Regions from separate parts of the Streptomyces sp. NPDC107581 genome, predicted to be linked through region 1. Evidence: riboswitches for the same ligand, from Rfam matches in the RefSeq annotation. Region 1 holds a riboswitch; each other region holds the start of a gene.

The links. A riboswitch is a leader RNA that binds a small molecule or an ion and turns the genes downstream of it on or off. The one in region 1 is predicted to bind ZMP and ZTP.
Region 2: another riboswitch for ZMP and ZTP. It lies ahead of ACZ7P3_RS10490 (maleylpyruvate isomerase family mycothiol-dependent enzyme); the one in region 1 lies ahead of ACZ7P3_RS19210 (glycine hydroxymethyltransferase).
Region 3: another riboswitch for ZMP and ZTP. It lies ahead of ACZ7P3_RS15495 (bifunctional 5,10-methylenetetrahydrofolate dehydrogenase/5,10-methenyltetrahydrofolate cyclohydrolase); the one in region 1 lies ahead of ACZ7P3_RS19210 (glycine hydroxymethyltransferase).

The regions. Positions count from the first base shown of each region.
Region 1 is NZ_JBVKBH010000007.1:75,362-82,679, forward strand. It holds gene trpS (tryptophan--tRNA ligase) at 1-745, opposite strand, end outside; gene ACZ7P3_RS19210 (glycine hydroxymethyltransferase) at 984-2,447, opposite strand; ZMP/ZTP riboswitch at 2,479-2,567, opposite strand; gene rocD (ornithine--oxo-acid transaminase) at 2,612-3,865, shown strand; gene ACZ7P3_RS19220 (glutathionylspermidine synthase family protein) at 3,989-5,173, opposite strand; gene ACZ7P3_RS19225 (hypothetical protein) at 5,190-5,558, opposite strand; gene ACZ7P3_RS19230 (DMT family transporter) at 5,702-6,544, shown strand; gene ACZ7P3_RS19235 (protealysin inhibitor emfourin) at 6,938-7,204, opposite strand; gene ACZ7P3_RS19240 (M4 family metallopeptidase) at 7,234-7,318, opposite strand, start outside.
Region 2 is NZ_JBVKBH010000004.1:110,722-118,039, reverse strand. It holds gene ACZ7P3_RS10505 (TetR/AcrR family transcriptional regulator) at 1-503, opposite strand, end outside; gene ACZ7P3_RS10500 (nuclear transport factor 2 family protein) at 590-1,015, shown strand; gene ACZ7P3_RS10495 (NAD(P)H-binding protein) at 1,012-1,860, shown strand; ZMP/ZTP riboswitch at 2,416-2,507, shown strand; gene ACZ7P3_RS10490 (maleylpyruvate isomerase family mycothiol-dependent enzyme) at 2,528-3,310, shown strand; gene ACZ7P3_RS10485 (hypothetical protein) at 3,483-4,589, shown strand; gene ACZ7P3_RS10480 (response regulator) at 4,744-5,445, opposite strand; gene ACZ7P3_RS10475 (universal stress protein) at 5,793-6,698, shown strand; gene ACZ7P3_RS10470 (phosphoketolase family protein) at 6,922-7,318, shown strand, end outside.
Region 3 is NZ_JBVKBH010000005.1:490,522-497,839, reverse strand. It holds gene ACZ7P3_RS15520 (DoxX family protein) at 1-432, opposite strand, end outside; gene ACZ7P3_RS15515 (hypothetical protein) at 836-1,171, opposite strand; gene ctaD (aa3-type cytochrome oxidase subunit I) at 1,168-2,793, opposite strand; gene ACZ7P3_RS15505 (RNA polymerase sigma factor) at 2,900-3,478, shown strand; gene ACZ7P3_RS15500 (CU044_5270 family protein) at 3,471-4,496, shown strand; gene ACZ7P3_RS15495 (bifunctional 5,10-methylenetetrahydrofolate dehydrogenase/5,10-methenyltetrahydrofolate cyclohydrolase) at 4,497-5,345, opposite strand; ZMP/ZTP riboswitch at 5,368-5,448, opposite strand; gene ACZ7P3_RS15490 (nuclear transport factor 2 family protein) at 5,851-6,210, opposite strand; gene ACZ7P3_RS15485 (hypothetical protein) at 6,385-6,660, shown strand; gene ACZ7P3_RS15480 (S-(hydroxymethyl)mycothiol dehydrogenase) at 6,874-7,318, shown strand, end outside.

The sequences.
Region 1 (7,318 bases):
GCAGGTTGCTGACGCCGGGCTTGCTCTCGGTGTCGAAACGGATCACCGTGTCCGTGTCGGTGACCGCGCTCTTGACCTTCTTCGCCGTCGTCTTCGGCTCGTCGAGCAGGTTGATGAGGCCCTTCGGCGTGGACGCCGACTTGCTCATCTTGATCGACGGGTCCTGCAGGTCATAAATCTTCGCCGTCTCCTTGAGGATGTACGGCTTGGGGACGGTGAAGGTCGGGCCGAAGCGCCCGTTGAAGCGCTCGGCCAGGTCACGGGTCAGCTCGATGTGCTGGCGCTGGTCCTCGCCGACCGGCACCTCGTGCGCCTGGTACAGCAGGATGTCCGCGACCTGCAGGATCGGGTACGTGAACAGGCCGACGGACGCGCGGTCGGCGCCCTGCTTGGCGGACTTGTCCTTGAACTGGGTCATGCGGGAGGCCTCGCCGAAGCCGGTGAGGCAGTTCATGATCCAGGCGAGCTGGGCGTGCTCGGGCACATGGCTCTGCACGAAGAGCGTGCACCGGTCCGGGTCCAGGCCCGCGGCCAGCAGCTGCGCGGCGGCCAGCCGGGTGTTGGCACGCAGCTCCGCGGGGTCCTGCGGGACCGTGATCGCGTGCAGGTCGACGACCATGTAGAACGCGTCGTGGGACTCCTGCAGGGCCACCCACTGGCGGACGGCGCCGAGGTAGTTGCCGAGGTGGAACGAGCCTGCGGTGGGCTGGATTCCGGAGAGCACGCGGGGTCGGTCAGTGGCCATGTTCACCATTCTCTCAGCTGCGCGCTCCCCCTGAGGACACCGGGGGATTCCGGCTCGTTCCGCTTGATCGTCCGGTGGATGATCAAGCCGGGTGCGATCGGCGCCGGCCGGGCCCGGACCAGGACTCCTGCGGGCGTGGCGGCCGGCGGCGGCTTCCCGATGCGCCGCGCGGCGGCCCGGCGCAGTGCCGGGCCGCCGCGCGAGGAGCCCCGTGCGGGCCTCGTGAAGGGCGGGCGGGTCAGCCCAGGTCGACCTCGGGGTACAGCGGGAAGCCCGCCACCAGGTCCGTCGCCCGCTGGGAGATCTCCTGCGCCACCTTCGCGTCCAGGACGTGGGCCGCCTTGGACGGGGCGCCCGACTTGGTGGTGCCCGGCTCGGTGGTGGTGAGGACGCGGTCGATCAGGCCCGCCACCTCGTCCATCTCCGCCGTGCCCAGGCCCCGGGTGGTGAGCGCCGGGGTGCCGATGCGGATGCCGGAGGTGTACCAGGCGCCGTTCGGGTCCGCCGGGATGGCGTTGCGGTTGGTGACGATGCCCGATTCGAGGAGGGCCGCTTCGGCCTGGCGGCCGGTGAGGCCGTAGGAGGTGGCCACGTCGATCAGGTTGAGGTGGTTGTCGGTGCCGCCGGTGACCAGGGTCGCGCCCCGGCGCATCAGCCCCTCCGCCAGTGCGCGGGAGTTGTCGACGATGCGCTGGGCGTAGTCCTGGAAGGACGGCCGGCGTGCCTCGGCGAGGGCGACCGCCTTGGCGGCCATCACGTGCGGGAGCGGGCCGCCGAGGACCATCGGGCAGCCGCGGTCGACCTGGTCCTTGAGGGAGTCGTCGCACAGGACCATGCCGCCGCGCGGGCCGCGCAGGGACTTGTGGGTCGTGGTGGTGACGATCTGGGCGTGCGGGACCGGGTCGAAGTCGCCGGTCAGGACCTTGCCGGCGACCAGGCCCGCGAAGTGGGCCATGTCGACCATGAGGGTCGCCCCGACCTCGTCGGCGATCTCCCTCATGATCCGGAAGTTCACCAGGCGGGGGTAGGCGGAGTAGCCCGCGACGATGATCAGGGGCTTGAACTCGCGGGCCTGGGCGCGCAGGGCCTCGTAGTCGATCAGGCCGGTGGCCGGGTCGGTGCCGTAGGAGCGCTGGTCGAACATCTTGCCGGAGATGTTCGGGCGGAAGCCGTGGGTGAGGTGGCCGCCGGCGTCCAGGGACATGCCGAGCATGCGCTGGTTGCCGAAGGCCTGGCGCAGCTCGGCCCAGTCGGCCTCGGAGAGCTCGTTGACCTGGCGGACGCCGGTCTTCTCCAGGAAGGGGACCTCCACCCGGTCCGCGAGGACGGCCCAGAAGGCGACGAGGTTGGCGTCGATGCCGGAGTGCGGCTGGACGTAGGCGTGCCGGGCGCCGAACAGCGCCTTGGCGTGCTCGGCGGCCAGGGACTCCACCGTGTCGACGTTGCGGCAGCCGGCGTAGAAGCGGCGGCCGATGGTGCCCTCGGCGTACTTGTCGCTGAACCAGTTGCCCATGGCGAGCAGCGTGGCCGGGGAGGCGTAGTTCTCCGAGGCGATCAGCTTGAGCATCTCGCGCTGGTCGGCCACCTCCTGGCCGATGGCGTCGGCGACGCCCGGTTCGACGGCGCGGATCACGTCGAGGGCGGCGCGGAAGGCGGTGGACTCGGCGGAAAGAGACGCGGAATGGGGGGCATTCTCAGGCATCGGGACCTCCGGACGTGGCGTTCGGCATGTTCGGTTCGGCCCAGGCGCACGGCACAGTTCCCGCTCGGGCCGCTCCCCGATGGTCCGTCCCATCCCAGCGCGCCAGTCACGGCCCGCTGATCAGCCTACCGGGCGCGCCACGGGGGCGAGATCCCGCGTCCACCATGCGAGCGGAGATAGGAAGGGGGCCACCGTCCTATCCGGGAGAGGCCGTGACCACTGCTGAAGACCTCATCGCCGCCGCAGACGCGCACAGTGCGCCCACCTACCATCCACTGCCCGTGGTCGTGGCCACGGCGGAGGGCGCCTGGATGACGGATGTGGAGGGACGGCGCTATCTGGATCTGCTGGCCGGATACTCGGCGCTCAACTTCGGCCACGGCAACCGGCGGCTGGTGGAGGCGGCCAGGCGGCAGCTGGAGCGGGTGACGCTGACGTCCCGCGCCTTCCACCACGACCGGTTCGCCGCGTTCTGCACCGAGCTGGCCGAGCTGTGCGGCATGGAGATGGTGCTGCCGATGAACACGGGCGTCGAGGCGGTGGAGAGCGCGGTGAAGACGGCCCGGAAGTGGGGGTACCGGGTGAAGGGGGTGCCCTCCGAGATGGCGAAGATCGTGGTCGCGGGCGGCAACTTCCACGGGCGTACGACGACCGTGATCAGCTTCTCCACCGATCCGGAGGCACGGGCGGACTTCGGGCCCTACACGCCGGGGTTCGAGATCGTGCCGTACGGGGATCTCACGGCGATGCGGTCGGCGCTCACCGAGAACACCGTCGCCGTGCTGCTGGAGCCGATCCAGGGCGAGTCGGGGGTGATCGTGCCGCCGGCCGGCTATCTGCCGGGGGTGCGGGAGCTGACCCGTGAGCGGAACGTGCTCTTCGTCGCCGACGAGATCCAGTCGGGTCTCGGCCGGACCGGGCGGACCTTCGCCTGCGAGCACGAGGGGGTCGTCCCGGACGTGTATGTGCTGGGGAAGGCGCTGGGCGGCGGGATCGTGCCGGTGTCGGCGGTGGTGTCGAGCGCGGACGTGCTCGGGGTGTTCCGGCCGGGCGAGCACGGCTCGACGTTCGGCGGGAACCCGCTGGCCTGCGCGGTGGCGCTGGAGGTGATCGCGATGCTGCGCTCGGGCGAGTTCCAGGCGCGGGCGACGGAGCTGGGGGCACGGCTCCACGACGGGCTGCGCGCGCTGCTCGGCACGGGCCGGGTGACGGCGGTGCGCGGGCGCGGGCTGTGGGCCGGGGTGGACATCGCCCCGCGGGTCGGCACCGGGCGGGAGGTGTCGGAGCGGCTGATGGACCGGGGTGTGCTGGTCAAGGACACCCACGGGTTCACCATCCGGATCGCTCCGCCGCTGGTCGTCTCCGAGGAGGATCTGGACTGGGGGCTCGCCCAGCTGAGCGCGGTCCTGGAGGCCTGAGGGGTTCCTGGGGCCTGGGGGGTTTCTGGGGCCTGAGGGGTTCCTGGGGCCTGGGGGGTTTCTGGGCCCGAGGGGTTTCCTGAACGCCCGAAAGGTTCCCCCAGGGCCTGAAGGCCTGGCCGGCTAGAGGATCACGTGCGGCAGGAAGCGGGCGTACTCGTCGGTGATCAGGCCGGAGGACTCGCGGATGCCGAGGCCGGCGGGCTCGTCCTGGACGACCCAGGCGCCGAGGACGACGTGGTTGCCGTCGAAGGCGGGCAGCGGGGCGAGCTGCTGGTAGCAGCAGGGCTCGTCCCGCAGGACCGCGGGCGCGCCGGGCTCGTGGACGGTCACGCCCGCGCCCTCGCGGCCCAGCAGGGGCTTGGCGACGTAGCCGCCCGCCTCGGCCAGCTCGCGCGGGCCGTCCAGGTAGGCGGGGAGCAGGTTGGGGTGGCCGGGGTACAGCTCCCAGAGGATCGCGAGGAGGGCCTTGTTGCTCAGGAGCATCTTCCAGGCCGGTTCGATCCACAGGGTGCTGCCGGTGCCGCCGCCGTTGTCGAGGGTGTCGAGGACGTGTCCGGCGAAGAGGTCGGAGGTGAGCCACTCCCAGGGGTAGAGCTTGAAGATGCTGCGGATGAACCGGAGCCGGTTGTCGACGAACCGGCCGGAGAGGGTGTCCCAGCCGATCTCCTCCATGGAGATCCAGTCCGTGTCGAGGCCGGCCTGCTCGGCGGTCTCCTTCAGATAGGCGACCGTCATCAGGTCCTCGCCGAGTTCGTCGGCGCTGGAGTGCGCGAAGTGCAGGGGGCTGCCCGGCGGGAGCAGCTTCGCCTGTACCCGCCAGGCGTCCACGAGGCGTTCGTGCAGGGAGTTCCACTGGTCGGCGCCGGGGAAGCGCTCCTCCATCCAGAACCACTGGGGGGAGGCGGCCTCGACCAGGGAGGTCGGGGTGTCCGCGTTGTACTCCAGCAGCTTGGCCGGGCCCGTGCCGTCGTAGCGCAGGTCGAACCGGCCGTAGACGGCCGGCAGTTCGGCGCGGCGGTGCCAGGCCTCGGTGACGGCCCCGGCGATGCGCGGGTCGGTGATGCCGAGGTCGGCGAGGCGGTTCTCCGCCACGATGTGCCCGGCGGCCGCCAGGCACATCCGGTGCAGTTCCTCGACGGTCTCTTCCAGCCTCTCGATCTCGTCGAGGCTGAAGGCGTAGTAGGCGCTCTCGTCCCAGTAGGGGCGCAGTTCGCCGTCGGGGTGGCGGGTCAGGGGGTAGACGAGCCCCTGTGCCTCGACGGTCTGCTGCCAGCCGGGGCGCGGAGTGGTCGTACGGCGTTCCATGATCGGCTCCTTGGGTTCAGCCGCCGGAGCTGCCGTGGCCGCCGCCGAAGCCGCCGCGGTGGACCCCGCTGTGGTGGCCGCCGCCGCTCGACGAGTAGCCGGAACCGGAGCCGGATCCCTTGCTCGGCCTGGTGAAGGAGCCGCTGTCGACCCAGGAGCCCTTCTTCTTGCCGCCGTAGTACCAGGCGCCGTTCACGGAGGCCTTCGTCGTCCCGCAGTTCTTGTCGGAGACGACCTTGTAGCCCTTGGCGAGCTGGTAGCTGTTGCGGTCGACGCAGCGCTTGTCCGGGGCGGAGGACGAGCAGGCGGTCAGGGCGGTGGCCAGCAGGCCCATCCCGCCCAGGAGGACGGTTCCGGAGCGAAGTCGTCGGCGTGCGGTGTCCATGCTGGTGTCTCCCCCGTTGGCTGCCCGTTGAACGCCCGTCGGTCGGGCCCGTTTTCGGCCGCCAGCCTAGAGACCGGCGGGAACGGGCACCGAGGGGGGTGGCCGGATCGCGCCTACCCTAGAGTCACTTCGTGCTCTTTGGAATGGTGTGTGCCCTGGCCGCGGCGGTCTGCTTCGGTACGGCGACGGTGTTGCAGGCGGTCGCCGCGCGGGAAGCCGGTACGGGCGGAGGCGGCGAGGCCGCGCTGCTGCTGCGGGCGCTCAGGCAGTGGCGTTATCTGGCGGGACTGGCACTGGACGGACTCGGCTTCCTGTTCCAGATCGCGGCGCTGCGCTCGATCCCGATCTACGCGGTCGGCGCGGCCCTGGCGTCGAGTCTGGCGGTGACGGCGGTGGTCGCGGCGCGCCTGCTGCGGGTGCGGCTGACGGGCACGGAGTGGGGCGCGGTCGGCGTGGTGTGCGCCGGTCTCGCGATGCTGGCGCTGGCGTCCGGCCCGGAGGGGAACCAGGACGGTTCGGACGCCCTGAAGTGGGCGATGCTCGCGACGGCGCTCTGCATGCTGGCGCTCGCCCCGCTGGGCGGGCGGCTGTCCGGCCGCATGCGGGCACTGGTGCTGGGGCTCGGGGCCGGTTTCGGGTTCGGGGTGGTGGAGGTGTCGGTCCGCCTGATCGACTCGCTGCGGCCGGCCGATCTGTTCACCAACCCGGCGGCCTACGCCCTCCTGATCGGCGGCGGCGCCGCCTTCATCCTGCTGACCTCCGCCCTGCAGCGCGGCTCGGTGACGACGGCGACGGCCGGCCTGGTGCTCGGCGAGACGATCGGCCCGGCCGCGGTCGGGGTGATCTGGCTCGGCGACCGCACCCGCGAGGGCCTGGCCTGGCTGGCGGTACTGGGGTTCGCGGTGGCGGTGGTGGGGGCACTGGCGCTGGCACGGTTCGGGGAGGCGCCGGCCACGGAGGAAACACCGGCGACGGAAGAAGGCTGAGGGCGCCGCGACGACGCACGACCCCGGCGGCGCAGGGCTCGCCCCGTCGCCCCCGGCCACCCTGCGCGAAAACGTCTCCTCTTGGGCAGGGTGCGGTAGCTGATCGATGCCTGTCCCGCGAGGAGTTGCCGTGCCCCGTTCCGATGCCCCGGCCGCCACGGAGATCCGCGTGGCGGACAAGGAGGCCGGGCCCTACGGCATCACGGCCGGCCCCGACGGTGCCGAGTTCGCCCTCCCCGTCGCGGGCGGCTGCGGTGGCACCCCAGCGGGTGGGCCGGATCGACCGCAGGCCGCTTGGGCAGGAGTGCCGCGAATTGGTCCCGGAGCGGGTCGGTTCGCCATGGTGGAGGGACGGGTGGTGCAGGGAACGGCTCCGCATGCACCGGAAGAGGGTCACGCGCCTTCGCGGAGCACCGTGCTGATCAGCTCGTGCTGGTCCTCGGTGAGGTGCGGGTCCGCGAGGTGGACCGTGCGATCGTCGACCGTGATCTCGTAGTGGAAGCCGTCGGGGACACCGCGGGCGGGGGAGTCGTGGCCCGGGGCGAGGGCGTGGTGGGCCAGGGCCTCGAGGTGCGTGACGTCGGGCCGGCCGGACGTGTCCAGTTCGGCCCGACGCTCGATACCGGCGAACCCGCCGGTACGGGTGATGGCGATCCGCATGCCGCCATTGTCGCCCGGTACGGGCCGGGTTACGAGATGGGGACCCCCACCTGGGCCCAGGCCTTGAGCACCGCCTTGGTCTCGTCGCCCTCGCCGAACAGGCTCCGGGCCGTG
Region 2 (7,318 bases), on a different contig from region 1:
GCCAGGTACTCGACGAGGTCGGCCCGGGTGGCGGCGAGCAGCGCATGGGCGGTGAAGCCGCTGTCGGCCGAGCCGGGGAGCTGCTCCAGCACGGCTCGGAGCAGCTCGTGCCACCTCTCGTAGTGCTCCGCCTGGTAAGGGCTGCTGCTCCCGCCCTCCTCCAGGGCGAGCGCGAGACGGCGGTTGTCGAGCTTGAAGCACAGGACGGCGTCGAGGAGAGCGGGTACGCGCTGATGCGCTGGGGTGGCGGGCCCCAGGGGCGGGGGGCCGGCCGCGATGGCCTCTCTGATCGGTTCGAGACGCGCCTCGTACAGCGCACGCAGCAGCCCGGCGCGATCGCCGAAGGCGCGGAAGAGCGTTCCCTTGCCGACGCCGGCCGCGGCCGCGACATCGGCCATGGTGACGTCGTCGGGGCTCTCGCGGCGGGCGAACAGGGCGTCGGCGGCCGCGAGGACGGCCTCCCGGTTACGGGCAGCGTCCCTGCGGGGCTTGCGCTCGGTCATGTGGTTCCTTCGTTTGCAAAGCGGACCCCGGGTCCGTATCGTCAAAGCGGACCCTTGGTCCGGATATTACGAGATGGAGGACACCCATGTCCGCACCGACCTCCCCCGAGGATCTGTACCGCCACAGCCTGCGACTTCTCCTGGACAAGAACATTCCCGCGTGGGTCGCCCTGTGGGCCGATGACGGCGTCATGGAGTTCCCCTTCGCCCCCCAGGGCCGGCCCGGGCGCCTGGAGGGCAAGGAGGCCATCGCCGCTTACATGCGCCCCTACCCCGACCACATCGATCTGCACGACTTCCCCGACCTGCGGATCCACCGGACCACCGATCCGGAGACCATCGTGGTCGAGATGCGCGGCGTCGGCCGCCTGGTGAAGACCGACAGCCCCTTCGACATGACCTACATCGCCGTCGTGACCGTCCACGACGGGCACATCACCTCCTACCGCGACTACTGGAATCCCCTCGCCGTCCTCGAGTCCGGCACCGACTTCGCCGGGAGCAGCCGATGACCAGCACCGGCACCACTCTGGTCATCGGCGCCACCGGCACCACCGGCAGCCGCACCACCGCGCGGCTGACGGCGGCCGGCCACCGCGTCAGAGCCGCCGGCCGGCACGCCACCCCGGTCCCCGGCGCGGAGGCGGTGCGCTTCGACTGGCACGACCCCGCCACCCACGCCGCCGCCCTCGACGGGGTCGACCGCGTCTACCTCGTCCCGCCCCTCGGCGACTTCGACCCGGCGCCGATCATGCTGCCCTTCCTCCGGCAGGCCCGCGCCGCAGGCGCGCACCGCGCAGTGCTCCTCAGCTCCTCGGCGGTTCCCGCGGGCGGCCCGGCGGTGGGCAAGGTGCACCAGGCCCTGCCAGGTCTGTTCGACCAGTGGGCGGTGCTGCGCCCCTCCTGGTTCATGCAGAACTTCACCGGCGAGCACGCGCACGCCCGGGACATCCGCGAGGACGGCACCATCCGGACCGCCACCGGGACCGGCCGGGTCGGCTTCGTCGACGCCGACGACATCGCCGCCGTCGCCGCCCACGCCCTGACCGATGACTGCGCCCCCGACACCGATCTCGTCCTCACGGGACCGGAGGCACTCAGTTACGACGACATCGCCGCCATCGTCACGGAGGTCACCGGCCGGCCTGTCGTCCACCGCGGTCTGTCCTTCGAGGGCATGCGCGACCGCCTCACGGCGCTGATGCCGCCCGAGTTCGCCGCCATGCTGGCCGGCATGGACCGTGCCATCGCCGAAGGGGCCGAGGACCGGATCACCGACACCGTCCAGCGCCTCACCGGTCGGCCTGCGCACACCTTCCGCACCGTCCTTGAAAGAGAGATGCGACGCAGCGGCTGAGGTGACCGGAGGGTCGGCAGGTCTGGTACGAGCCCCTGCGCAATCGCTGCGCGGCCGTCCCTGGTGGCTCGGCGTTCCATGGCGGCTCGGCGTTCCATGGTGGCGCGGCCGTCCACGGTGGTACGGCCGTCCACGGTGGTACGGCCGTCCGCGGGGGCTCGGACGTCGGCCGGGGGCTCGGTCCTCGGTGAAGCCGTCGTAACCCGCCACGCGCTTCCGGGAACGGCGCAGCAGATCCCGGTCGGCACAGGCATGATGTCCCTGCTGCGGGCGTTCAACGCGCCCCGCCTGCGGGCCGGTTCACCGCCCTGGCCCTCGGCGCGACCGCCTGCGGCGGCGGCCCTGTCTCGGCCGGCGGTGGCGGGCGGGATGCCGGGGACCGGACTCGGCGAGCTCTTGGACCCGCCGCGGCGTCGGTGGATCCGGTTCGGACAGGACGGGCCCTTCCCCGGCCCGGTCGCGAGGGTGGAAGTCGCCGCGCAGCAAGGCCCGTGAGCGAAGGGGTCCTTGAGGTGCAGCCTGCAGCCTGTCGGCGGCGGTTGCCATCTCTTAGGGTGGCCGAGGGCCGTGACTGGCGTCGAGGGTGGACCACCACCGGGGAGCGGCTCGGCCGTCATGGGTCCGTGCCGCGCGCCTGGGCGATTCACCGCGAGGCTCAGGAGTGCGCATGACCAGTCCCGCCGCGATGAGTAGGGCAGGCATCCATGACCTGATCGACGACGTCGTCCGCTCGGGCAACCGGCTCACCCGGGCCGCAGCGGGCCGGACCGACGATGGACTGCGAGCCCCCTCACGGCTGGAGCACTGGACACGGGGCCATGTGCTGGCCCATGTGGCCCACAGCGCCGACGCCTACGTGTGGCTGCTGCGCCTGGCCCGTACGGGCGCCGAGCCGGGGCCGCGCAGGGACGCGGCGGCCCTGGCCCGGGCGGTCGAGGAGACCGCCGGGCTGCCCGCCGCCGACCTGGTCGCCGAAGTGCGTTGCCGCCTGGCGCGGTTCGTGTCGGAGGCCCGGGACATGCCTGCGACCGCCTGGGAGAGCATGGTCACCGCCCTGGCAGGCTGGCGGCACCCCGCCTGGTACACCCTGCGACGGTGTCTGCGTGAACTGGAGACGCACCACCTGGACCTGGACCTCGGCTATCGCACCGCGGACTGGCCGGCCGCGTACGTCTGCTGGGCACTCGATGACACGCTCGCCGCACTCAAGGCCCAGGGCTTCGCCGTTTCCTCGGTCGAAGCGGTCGATCTCGGACGGTCCTGGGAGGTCTGCCCGGGCGGTCCGGCGATCGCCGGCCCCGGCCACGCACTGCTCGGCTGGCTCAGCGGCCGGACGTCCGCCGCCGGGCTGGTGTCCGACCGGCCGACGTCAACTCTGCCGCGTCGGCCGGCCTGGCCGCAGCCGCCGTCCCCGGGCTGGGGCCGCGCCGGCGAAGACGGCGTCACCTGAAGCGGGCCGCACTCACCGCCGCCCTTTTCCGGACCAAGCCGCGTGGCTTCCTCAGGGACGGCGGCTGGCATTCGCCCACGCTGAGTTGACCGTCCATGACGGATGAGAAAACACGTTGGCGGGCTGCCGCCGAGCTGCGACGATGCAGCTGTTTCCCATACGGAGGGGGCTTTTGTTCGTTTTCGTTTGTGTGCGGTGCGATGCCGGGCTGACCGTCCCCTTGTCCCAGGTCTCCCTTCCGGCCCACGCCCGTCAGAAGTACGGGAATGGGGTCCAGCTTCCGGTGCTCATGGAGTCAGGGACGTTTGCAGTGGACCCGGACCCCTGGAGAGGGCCGTGGCGGATGTGGGACGAGATTGATCCGGGCGAGGCGGAGGCGCGCGGCATCTACGCGCCGGTCTACGCCCTGTCCGACAGCACGCCCGGGGCGATCGTCATCGCGCCCGGCGATATCCGCGGAACCCGGCTCATGCCCGAGAAGCGCGGCGGTGCCTGCTGTGGCCTCGACGGGGCCGACGGGCCCAACATGGCCTGCGAAGCGTGCGACCTGCCCGTGGCGACCAGGGTCGACGATTGCTCGCTCTGGCAGGCAGTGCGGCTCAGCTCGGACGCCGTGCGCCGCGTACTCGTCGACGGTGTCCACGCTGCGCCGTTCTCCTGGGCGGAGCTGGCAGAGAGGGGGGAGAGCACGCCCCCCTTCGAGCCGATTGCCTCATGGGGAGGACGGTTTGGGCCGAGCCACTACTGGTCGTGGAGTCCGCAATGGGAGGCGGCAGCCGGCCAGGCTCTCGCCCACCTGCTGGTGGCCTCCGAAGGACAGCCGGTAAAGGTCCCCAACGGTCTCACCGCGGACGTGTTCCAACGCGCGCTCGACACCCTGCTGCCCGCTGGCCTGCCGACGCGGCGCGCCGTCCTGGCTGGACCAGGAGAACCCTCCCCCGACGCGGGCGTTGGCATCCTCCTCGTACCGGTCCATCCCCGGACGGGTCAGACTTGGGCCCCCGCCGGCCCGGCTGCATCGGCATACCCGGTGCCCCTGCCGCTGGGGGTGTGGCTGTGGCTGGTCTCTCCCCAGCCGTACTTGCCGGTTCCCGCGTCGGGCGGCATACCGCAAGACGTCCTCCGCGACGACCCGCTCCCGCCGCGCCCCAACTACCTGTTCCGGGCCGACCGGGGAACGTTCCAGCACACCTTGGTCCGGCTACCGGCCGTTCGCGCCCCGTGGATGCGCGCGATCCTCGAGAAACTCACGCAGGACGGATCGGCCGACATCTTCTAGTCGACTGGCAATCGAACGGCGCCGACTCTCGTACCTCCCGAAGTGTCGAACATGCGCAGCGTCCACCGACTAGACCAAGCGGGGGATGCGCACCCGCCCGGCATGTCCTCCCTTGGTCCGGTCGACGACTCCGTACAGGCCTCCGCGGCAGCCCTCAGCGCGCGGGGCTCTCCTCGGAGGCGTGCTGTTCGAGGTGGGAGGCGAGGACCGCGGCCTGGACCCGGCGCTGCACCCCCAGCTTGGCCAGCAGCCGTGAGATGTGGTTCTTGACGGTCTTCTCGGACAGGTACAGCTTGTTGCCGATCTCACGATTGGTCAGGCCGTCGCCGATCAGGGCGAGGATGTCCCGTTCGCGCGGTGACAGGCCCGCCAGTTCGGGCGGTAGTGAGGGCGCCGCGGCAGGGTCGGCCCGCAGGGACCGCATGAGGCGGGCCGTCGTCGCGGGGTCCAGCATCGACTGGCCCGAGGCGACGGTGCGGACCGCCGACACCAGGTCGGACCCCTTGATCTGCTTCAGGACGTACCCGGACGCCCCGGCCATGATCGCGTCCAGCAGAGCGTCCTCGTCGTCGAACGAGGTCAGCATCAGACATGCCAGATCCGGCATCCGGCTGCGCAGTTCCCGGCAGACCGAGATGCCGTTCCCGTCGGGCAGCCGGACGTCGAGGACGGCGACGTCCGGGCGCAGCGCGGGGCCGCGGGCCAGAGCGTGCTCGGCGGTGCCCGCCTCGCCGACCACGGAGATGTCCGGTTCGGCGTCCAGCAGGTCGGTCAGTCCGCGGCGCACGACCTCGTGGTCGTCCAGCAGGAACACGCGGATCGGGTTCTGCTCCGTGAAGATGCGTGTCGCGGTCATGACGACCTCTCGTTCCCGGCAGGGACAGGCTCCGGGCTGTCCACGACGCTGATCATCACCCGTCGGCGCCGTGCGCACTAGGGCCGACCGGCCCTACTCACCCCATGGTCGCGGCGCGCGAGAGCGAACTCCAGCCGTCGGACGCGGGCTGCCCGCGCGACGCTCTCCCGACCAGGAACCGCGCGGCCCCGGGGCCCGGGCGCGTCCGCACGGACGATGATCGCGGGCGGGCCGCTGCCCGCGCACACCCGGGTCGGTCGGTCCCGGACGGGGACGAACGGCCCCTGCTCCCGTCGGCGCCGGACCAGCACGTTGGAAGTGGGTTCCCGACCCGGGAGGTGGAGTCCATGACCCGGACCGTCACCGTAGGCTTCGACGGCTCGTCCCAGAGCCGGGCCGCCGCCGAATGGGCGGCCCGTGAGGCCCGGCTGCGGGGCCTGCCGCTGAAGATCGTCCATGTGTGGGAGCCGGTGCCCGGGCCGATGGCCCAGGCCCCGCTGCCGGGCCCGGAGACCCTCCGGCACTGGACCGACCCGGATCCGGGCGAGTCCACCGAAGGCATCCGGCTGCGCCACCCCGGTGTCGAGGTCGTCACCGTGGAGCGCACGGGGAATCCGGCCGACGTACTGTGCCGGGCGGCGAACGCGGCCGAACTGCTGGTGCTCGGATCGCGGTGCCTCGGCGGGATCGGCGGGTTCGTGGTCGGCTCGGTCGGCCTGTCCGTCGTCGCCCACGCCGGACAACCGGTGGTGCTGGTCAGGGCGGACGAGCAGGCCGCGGACGAGCACGTGATGGATCGTTCCGGTGTGCCCTCGGCCGCGACGCCCTTCCGGCCCGTCGTCCTCGGCCTCGACACCGGCGATGCCGACGACACGCTGCTGGAGTTCGCCTTCGACGCCGCTGAGCGTCGCAGCGCGGCGCTGCGCGTCGTACACGGCTGGACGGAGCCGACCACTTCCTTCCACCGCTGCCCCGGTGACGCCGAACTCGCCGGCTCGCTCGCACGGAGACAGGCCGCCGTCCTGAGCGAGGTGCTGCGCAGATGGCGGCAGAAGTTCCCCGGTGTCGACGTGATCGAGGCGAGCCGGTGCGGCAGTGCGGCGCAGATCCTCGTGAGCGCCTCCTGTGACGCGTCCCTGGCCGTCGTCGGCCGGCGCGTCCGCTCCAGCCCGCTCGGCGCCCACATCGGCCATGTCACCCACGCCGCACTGCATCACGTCAACGCCCCGGTCGCGGTGGTCGCCCACGGCTGACTCGGCCCGCTCCGGACTCCCGCAATGCCGCTGCGGACTCCGGCCCGGCTGCTCCGGACTCCCGCCAGGCCGCTTCGGACTCCGGCCAGGCCGGCCGTGTCCGCCGGGGGCGAACCACGCGGCATGCCCGGGGTCGCGATGAGGGAACTTTCCCGACATTCATCGCAAACTTGCCAACGACCGACGACGTTGCCACCCATCGCCGACGACTTCCGGAGTCCCCATGTCCCACCCGGCCCACCCGGCCCACCCGGCCCACCCGGTCCATCCGGTCCACCCGGACGCCACCGCGCTCACCGACGAGGAACTGCGCACCCTGGACGCGCACTGGCGCGCCGCCAACTACCTCGCGGCCGGCCAGATCTACCTCATGGCCAACCCGCTGCTGAGCGAGCCCCTGAAGCCCGCGCACATCAAGCCCCGGCTGCTCGGCCACTGGGGCACCTCGCCCGGCCTGAACCTCGTGTACACCCACCTCAACCGGGTCATCAAGGCGCGCGGGCTCGACGCGTTGTGCGTCTGGGGTCCCGGGCACGGCGGTCCGTCGGTGCTCGCCAACTCCTGGCTGGAGGGGAGCTACAGCGAGACCTACCCGGACGTGTCACGGGACGCGCCCGGCA
Region 3 (7,318 bases), on a different contig from region 1:
GAGGGCCAGGGCGACCACGGTGATGCAGACGCTGTATTCGACCCCGCCGTTCATCTCCCACAGACCGTGGGCGCCGCTCACGGTCGCCATCGCATTGATCATCACTCCGATCACAGCGGCAGCCGCGAGCGGAGTGAGCAGCCCGAAAGCCAGGCCCAGCCCACCGAGGGATTCGGAGAGGCCGCAGATCACGGCGAAGAGGTTCCCCGGGCGGTATCCGAGAGCCGCGAACCCCTTGCCGGTCGCGGCCAGACCCTTGCCACCGAAAATTCCGAACAATTTCTGAGCGCCGTGCGCGGCCATCAGCAGACCGAAGGTGAGCCTGATCAGCAAGAGACCCCAGTCCGCCGCGGACGATGCCGACACGGCGGCCCGAGGCACCGGCGAGTCCTCCGGATTCGCCGGACGGTACAAAATATGCTCGGCAAGCATGCTGCTGCTCCCCTGAAGAACGCCGGAACAGGCGTGCGGTGAATGGTGATTACCCCACGCGGGCAGAGGGCACCGGTCCGGGCACGGCAGACGCCGGGACCCACGCACCCCGCCCGCTCCATATGACGGCTGAAGCACCGGCCGGCACCACCGGTCACTGCGCGACGAGTGCTTACTCACCTATATACGAAGCGGCGGGTCTCAGGGATTGCGCCCGGCGCTACGGATTCCGGGGCCGCAACAGATTCCAGCATCGCGACAGATTCTGGATCGCGGCAGATTCCGGGATCGCAACAGATTCCGGGCACGCGAGAGCTTCCCCGGCCCCTCGGTGGGACCGGGAAAGCTCTCGCGTGCCCTTCGGCTGCCGTGCTCCGTCCGGTTGCCCGGCGGCCTGTGCCGCTCAAGCGGTGGCGAGCACCAGCAGGCCGGTCGCCGCCAGCAGGGCACCGCCCAGCACGCAGCAGGCCACCAGCCGCTGCCGCAGCGCCCGGTACCTGGCCTCGTAGATGTGCCCCAGCTCCTCGGCGCGTTCGGCGGTGCGCCGCCACGAGGTGCGGGCCAGCGCCAGATACGCCGCCTCGAACTGCCGCTCCAGATCATCGCGTTGGGAGTCGGTGAGCCAGCCGAGACGGACGGCGAGACACGCCGCCGCCGTGCGGCCCTCCTCCCGCGCGGCGGCGAGCAGCAGATGCCCCTCGATCTCCTGGACCAGAGCGCGCTCGTCCCCGCTGTTCATCGCGCGGTCAACTCCCGCTCCTGCAGCGACACCTCGGGGTGATGCAGGTCGAACGCCGGTGACTCACTGCGGATCTGCGGAAGGGCGAGGAAGTTGTGCCGGGGCGGCGGGCAGGAGGTCGCCCACTCCAGGGAACGGCCGTAGCCCCACGGGTCGTCGGTCTCGACCTTCTCACCGTACTTGGCGGTCTTCCACACGTTGTAGAAGAACGGGAGCAGGGACGAGCCGAGCAGGAACGAGAAGATCGTCGAGACCGTGTTGAGCGTGGTGAGCCCCTCGACCGCCAGATAGTCGGGGATCCGGCGCTGCATGCCGTTCACCCCCAGCCAGTGCTGTACGAGGAACGTGCCGTGGAACCCGACGAACAGCGTCCAGAAGGTGATCTTGCCGAGGCGCTCGTCGAGCATCCTGCCGGTCATCTTCGGCCACCAGAAGTGGAAGCCCGCGAACATCGCGAACACGACCGTGCCGAAGATGACGTAGTGGAAGTGGGCCACCACGAAATAGGTGTCGGAGGTGGGGAAGTCCAGCGGCGGCGAGGCCAGCATCACCCCGGTCAGCCCGCCGAAGACGAATGTCACCAGGAAACCGATCACCCACAGCATCGGCGTCTCGAACGACAGGCTGCCGCGCCACATGGTGCCGATCCAGTTGAAGAACTTCACGCCGGTCGGTACGGCGATCAGGAACGTCATGAAGGAGAAGAACGGCAGCAGCACACCGCCGGTGACGTACATGTGGTGGGCCCACACCGTCACGGACAGACCGGCGATGGCGATGGTGGCCGCGATCAGACCCATGTAGCCGAACATCGGCTTGCGGGAGAAGACCGGGATGACCTCGGAGATGATGCCGAAGAACGGCAGCGCGATGATGTACACCTCTGGATGGCCGAAGAACCAGAAGAGGTGTTGCCAGAGCAATGCCCCGCCGTTCGCGGCATCGAAGACATGCGCCCCGAATTTCCGATCCGCCTCCAGCGCGAACAGCGCGGCGGCGAGGACGGGGAAGGCGAGCAGGACCAGGACGGCGGTCAGCAGCACGTTCCACACGAAGATCGGCATGCGGAACATGGTCATGCCCGGGGCACGCATGCAGATGATCGTGGTGATGAAGTTGACCGCACCGAGGATGGTGCCGAAGCCGGAGAAGGCCAGACCCATGATCCACATGTCGGACCCGGCGCCCGGCGAGCGGACCGCGTCCGACAGCGGGGAGTAGGCGAACCAGCCGAAGTCGGCCGCGCCCTGCGGGGTGAGGAAGCCGCCGACCGCGATGGTCGAGCCGAACAGGTACAGCCAGTAGGCGAACATGTTCAGCCGCGGGAACGCCACGTCGGGCGCGCCGATCTGCAGCGGCATGATCCAGTTCGCGAAGCCGGCGAACAGCGGCGTCGCGAACATCAGCAGCATGATCGTGCCGTGCATCGTGAACGCCTGGTTGAACTGCTCGTTCGACATGATCTGCAGGCCCGGACGGGCCAGCTCGGCGCGCATGAGCAGCGCCATCACGCCACCGATCAGGAAGAACACGAACGCTGTGACCAGATAGAGCGTTCCGATCGTCTTGTGATCGGTGGTCGTCAGCCACCGTACGGCCTTGATGTCTTGGATCCTCTTCACGCCCCGCCTGTGTCCGCGCCCGGCGCCTGAGTCACACTCGGACGACGCGACGAGCATCACCTACGAAGGGTGTGACGATCCGGGGGGTGCCGGACACGAACCGAACATGAGCAACGACGAGATTTTCGCCGCTGCCTATCGCGAGCACTACTGGGCGGTCAGCCGCTATGTCGCCAGGCGACTGCCGGGGCGGGCCGACGAAGTGGAGGAAGTGGTGGCGGAGGTGTTCACCGTGGCCTGGCGCCGCCGGGCCGACCTGCCCGCGTCGCCGCTGCCCTGGCTGTACGGCGTGGCACGCAACTGCCTGGCGAACGCGGTACGCGGCTACGGACGCCTGCGACGGCTGGTGGACCGGATGGGCAACGACGAGGCGGCGCACGGCCGGCACATCGTGAACAGCCCCGACACGGAGGCCCCCGGCGCCTGGGTGCACGAGGCGCTGGCCCGGCTTTCCCCGGCGGACCAGGAGGTGCTGCGCCTGGCGGCATGGGAGGAACTGGCCGCCGACGAGATCGCGGTCGCCGTGGGCTGCGGCCCACGGGCCGCGGCGATGCGCCTGCACCGGGCCCGCAGCCGCCTCAGAGCCGAGATCGACCGGATGCGCCCCGCCGCACCCGAGAGGCACTCCGCCCCGGTGACCGCCCCCGCCGGCGCGAGTCTCTGCAAGGACCACCGACATGGCTGACGAACTCGAACTCCTGCGCCGGGCCAACCCGGTGCCGACGGACGGCTCCCGCTTCGGCGACGAGCCGCTGGACCACCGTGCCGAGCGGCACCTGGAACGGCTGCTGCACGAAGGGGACCGCCCACGGCGCCGGTTCCGGCCGCTCCCGGCGCTTCCCGGCCGCACCCCGCGCGCCCGGCTGGTCTGGGGTCTCGCCGCCACCGCCGTCGTCCTCGTGATCGCCGTCGACGCCGTGCTCGGCGGCCCGAACACCCCGCGGGCCGTCGCCGCGCCGCGACCGCTGACCCTCCATGTCCACTCCAGGCCCGTACCCCTGAAGGAGATGGTCGCCCTCGCCGACGCGGCCGCGGCGGAGGGCTCTCCCGGCCTGCGCAAGGGCACCCACGTGCAGTCGTGGAGCCTCAGCCTGAGCGACGACAGGCGTCCCGTGATGCTTCCCGAGGAGCGGGTGGTGCGCTGGCGGGCGGACGCCAGTCACACCGAACTGGTCGTGGCGACCGACCCGCGCAGACCGGGCCGCCCGGTCCTCACCGACGAGGGCGACGACCCGCACGAGGTGGCGGACGGCCAGGTCATCAGCCGGACCACGTACCCGCCGATGTGGAGCGACGCCCCGCCCGAAGAAACCCCGCCGCACACCGCGGCGAGCCTGCGTGCCTACCTCACGGAAATCGCCCGCCCCGGGACCGGCCGCGGCACGGCCCCGCTCGGCACCGCCGAACTCTTCGACGCCGTAGGGGAACTGCTCGACCACTGGACCCTCGGCGCCCGCGAGTCCGCGGCCCTCGTCCGGCTGTTCGCACAGGCCGAGGGGGTGCGGCCGGCCGGCGAGGTGACCGACCGCCTCGGCCGCCCCGGCCACGCCTACGTGTACGACACCCGCGGCATCCGGCACATGCTGATCCTGGAGCCGCGCACCGGCGCCGTCCTCGGTATGGAGGACACCTTCACCGAAAGCGACCCCGAGTACGGCGTGAAGGCCGGGGACCTCATGGGATACAGCGCCTGGATGCGCTGATCACACCCCGAGCTGCCGGGCGGCGGCGTCGACGGTCTGCTCCAGCAGCGTGGCGATCGTCATGGGGCCGACACCGCCCGGCACCGGAGTGATCAGCGAGGCCCGCTCCACGGCCGATGCGAAGTCGACGTCGCCGACGTTCCCCGGGTTGTACCCCGCGTCGACGACGACCGCGCCCGGCCTGATGTCCTGCCCCCGGATCAGCCGCGGCCGTCCGACGGCGGCGACGACGATGTCGGCCTCCCGGACCGCGGCGGACAGATCCCGGGTCCGGGAGTGGCAGTACGTCACGGTCGCGTCCCGGGCGAGCAGCAGCATGCCCACCGGCTTGCCGAGGATCGCACTGCGGCCCACCACCACGGCCCGCTTCCCGGCGGGGTCGACGCCGTGGGCGTCGAGCAGCCGGAGTATGCCGCCGGGAGTGCAGGACACGAACCCCGGCAGGCCGAAGCTCATCGTGGCGAAGGAGGCGAAGGTGACGCCGTCGACGTCCTTCTCCGGCGCGATGGCCTCGAACGCGGCCCGCTCGTCGATGTGATCGCCGGCCGGGTGCTGGAGCAGGATGCCGTGCACGGCCGGATCGGCCGACAACTCCCGCAGGGTACGGACGAGTTCGGCGGTGGTCGTGGCGGCGGGCAGCGCCACGTGACGGGAGACGATCCCGGCCTTGCGGCAGCGGTTCTGCTTCATGCGAACGTAGGTGGCGGACGCCGGATCCTCGCCGACCAGCACCGTGGCCAGACAGGGCGAACTGCCCGTCCGTACGGTCAGATCGGCGGCCCGCTGCGCGGTCTCCTCGATGATGCGGCGGGCGAGGGCGGTGCCGTCCATGAGACGGGCCTGTGTCATGTGCGCTCCTGAGCTGGTTGACCTTCATCGCCCAGGCGCGCGGCATCGACCACGGGCCGCTCCCCGGTGGTACTCCACCCAAGCGCCAGTCACGGCCCGCCCACAGCGTAACCGAGCGCGCGGGCGGCGCCGACGTCCCGGCCCCCGGCGGCCCGGAGCACCGGCGGAACCGGCGTGGCCCGGAGCACCGGCGGAACCGGCACGGCCCGGACCACCGGCGGAACCGGCGCGGCCCGGAGCGCCCGCGGAAGCGCATGCCGACCACGCCGCACGGCACCTCACCGCGGCCGGGCACGCCGCGTTCGACGCGCCGGCGCCGGCGCCAGCGAAGGACGCGGACGGGGACGCGCCGCTCGCAGCACCGAGCGAAGGAGCACGAGGGACGCCTCAAGGCCTGCCGCGGAAACCGGGCCCGGCCGCCGGGCGCGAGAGCGACCCAGTGCCGCCCGGGCCGAGAAGGTCCAGGTCAGCCGGGAGCTGACCTGGACCCTCGCCGCCTTCCTGCCTACTCGTCCCATGCCTGGATCAGGATCTGTTCGGCGATCTTGCCATCACGCAGCGTGAGCATCGACTCGGCGAGGACACGGGTGCCGTCCGCGTACTGGCAGGACTCGCTGTAGGCGGCCTGGTCGCCCTGGACGACGCACCGGTCCAGCTTGTGTGTCATGTCGCGGCTGTAGACGTCCTGCAGCATCTCGCCTATCTCGCCCCGGCCGTGCAGCACCGTGGGGTGGCTCGGCTGGGCGTTGCGGTCGATGATGCGGATCTCCGCGTCATCCGTGTAGAGCGACAGAAGGGCCTCTCCCGTACTCCCCTCTATGCCCCGGCGCAGTGTCTCGGTGTCGAAGGCCGTCGCGGTGCCCATGGTGTGACCTCCTTCGGGCGCCCGCGGTCCCGCGGGGAGCGGACCGTTCGGGCCCCACCTTCGAGACTCCTCCGCCCCGGCGGGCACGGCAAGCGCGGCCGGCGCGCTCCGCCTGACGGGTGAGCGCCGCCGGGCCCCCGTGTCCGGCCCGAGCCCGGCGCCGTTGCTGAAGGCATGATCTCAACACGACGTATCGTCGCCGCCGTCGGCCTGGCCGTCGGGGTCACCGGTCTCGCCGCGCCGCTGGCGAACGCGGCCGAGGCGAGCGCGCCGCACACCGGGCAGAGCAGCCCGTCGGCCACGGTGGACCCGCACACGGCCGGCGGCATCGCCGCCCAGCGCAAGTCCCGGGTCCCGCGGGTCGCGGTGCAGACGCGCGCGCTGGACAAGCTCGACGAGCTGAACCGGCTGGACGAACTGGACCAGGTCACCGACCTCGCCACACCGTGACCGATCCGCTGCCCGCCGTCGAGCCCTGATCCTCGCGCGGAATCCGAGGGCCGTTCCCGCCGGAACGGCCCTCACCGCTGTCCTGCGGCGATCCGGCGCCGACGGTGCGACCTCGGCCGAAAGATCCACTGTCGCAGCCGCGCTCCATGCCACTACCGTTCGGTCACGCGTAGGGTCGGCTGCGAAGGCACATCGAGGAAAAGAGGCCAGGCCATGGCGCAGGAAGTCCGCGGCGTGATCGCACCGGGGAAGGACGAACCCGTACGGGTCGAGACGATCGTGGTCCCGGACCCGGGGCCCGGCGAAGCGGTCGTACGCATCCAGGCCTGCGGCGTCTGCCACACCGATCTGCACTACAAACAGGGCGGAATCTCGGACGAGTTCCCCTTCCTGCTCGGCCATGAGGCCGCCGGCGTCGTGGAGTCGGTCGGCGAGGGCGTCACCGACGTGGCACCCGGTGACTTCGTCGTCCTCAACTGGCGTGCCGTGTGCGGGAATTGCCGGGCCTGTCTGCGCGGCCGGCCCTGGTACTGCTTCAACACCCACAACGCGCGGCAGAAGATGACCCTCGCCGCCACCGGCCGGGAACTCTCCCCGGCCCTCGGCATCGGAGCCTTCGCCGAGAAGACACTCGTCGCCGCCGGACAGTGCACCAAGG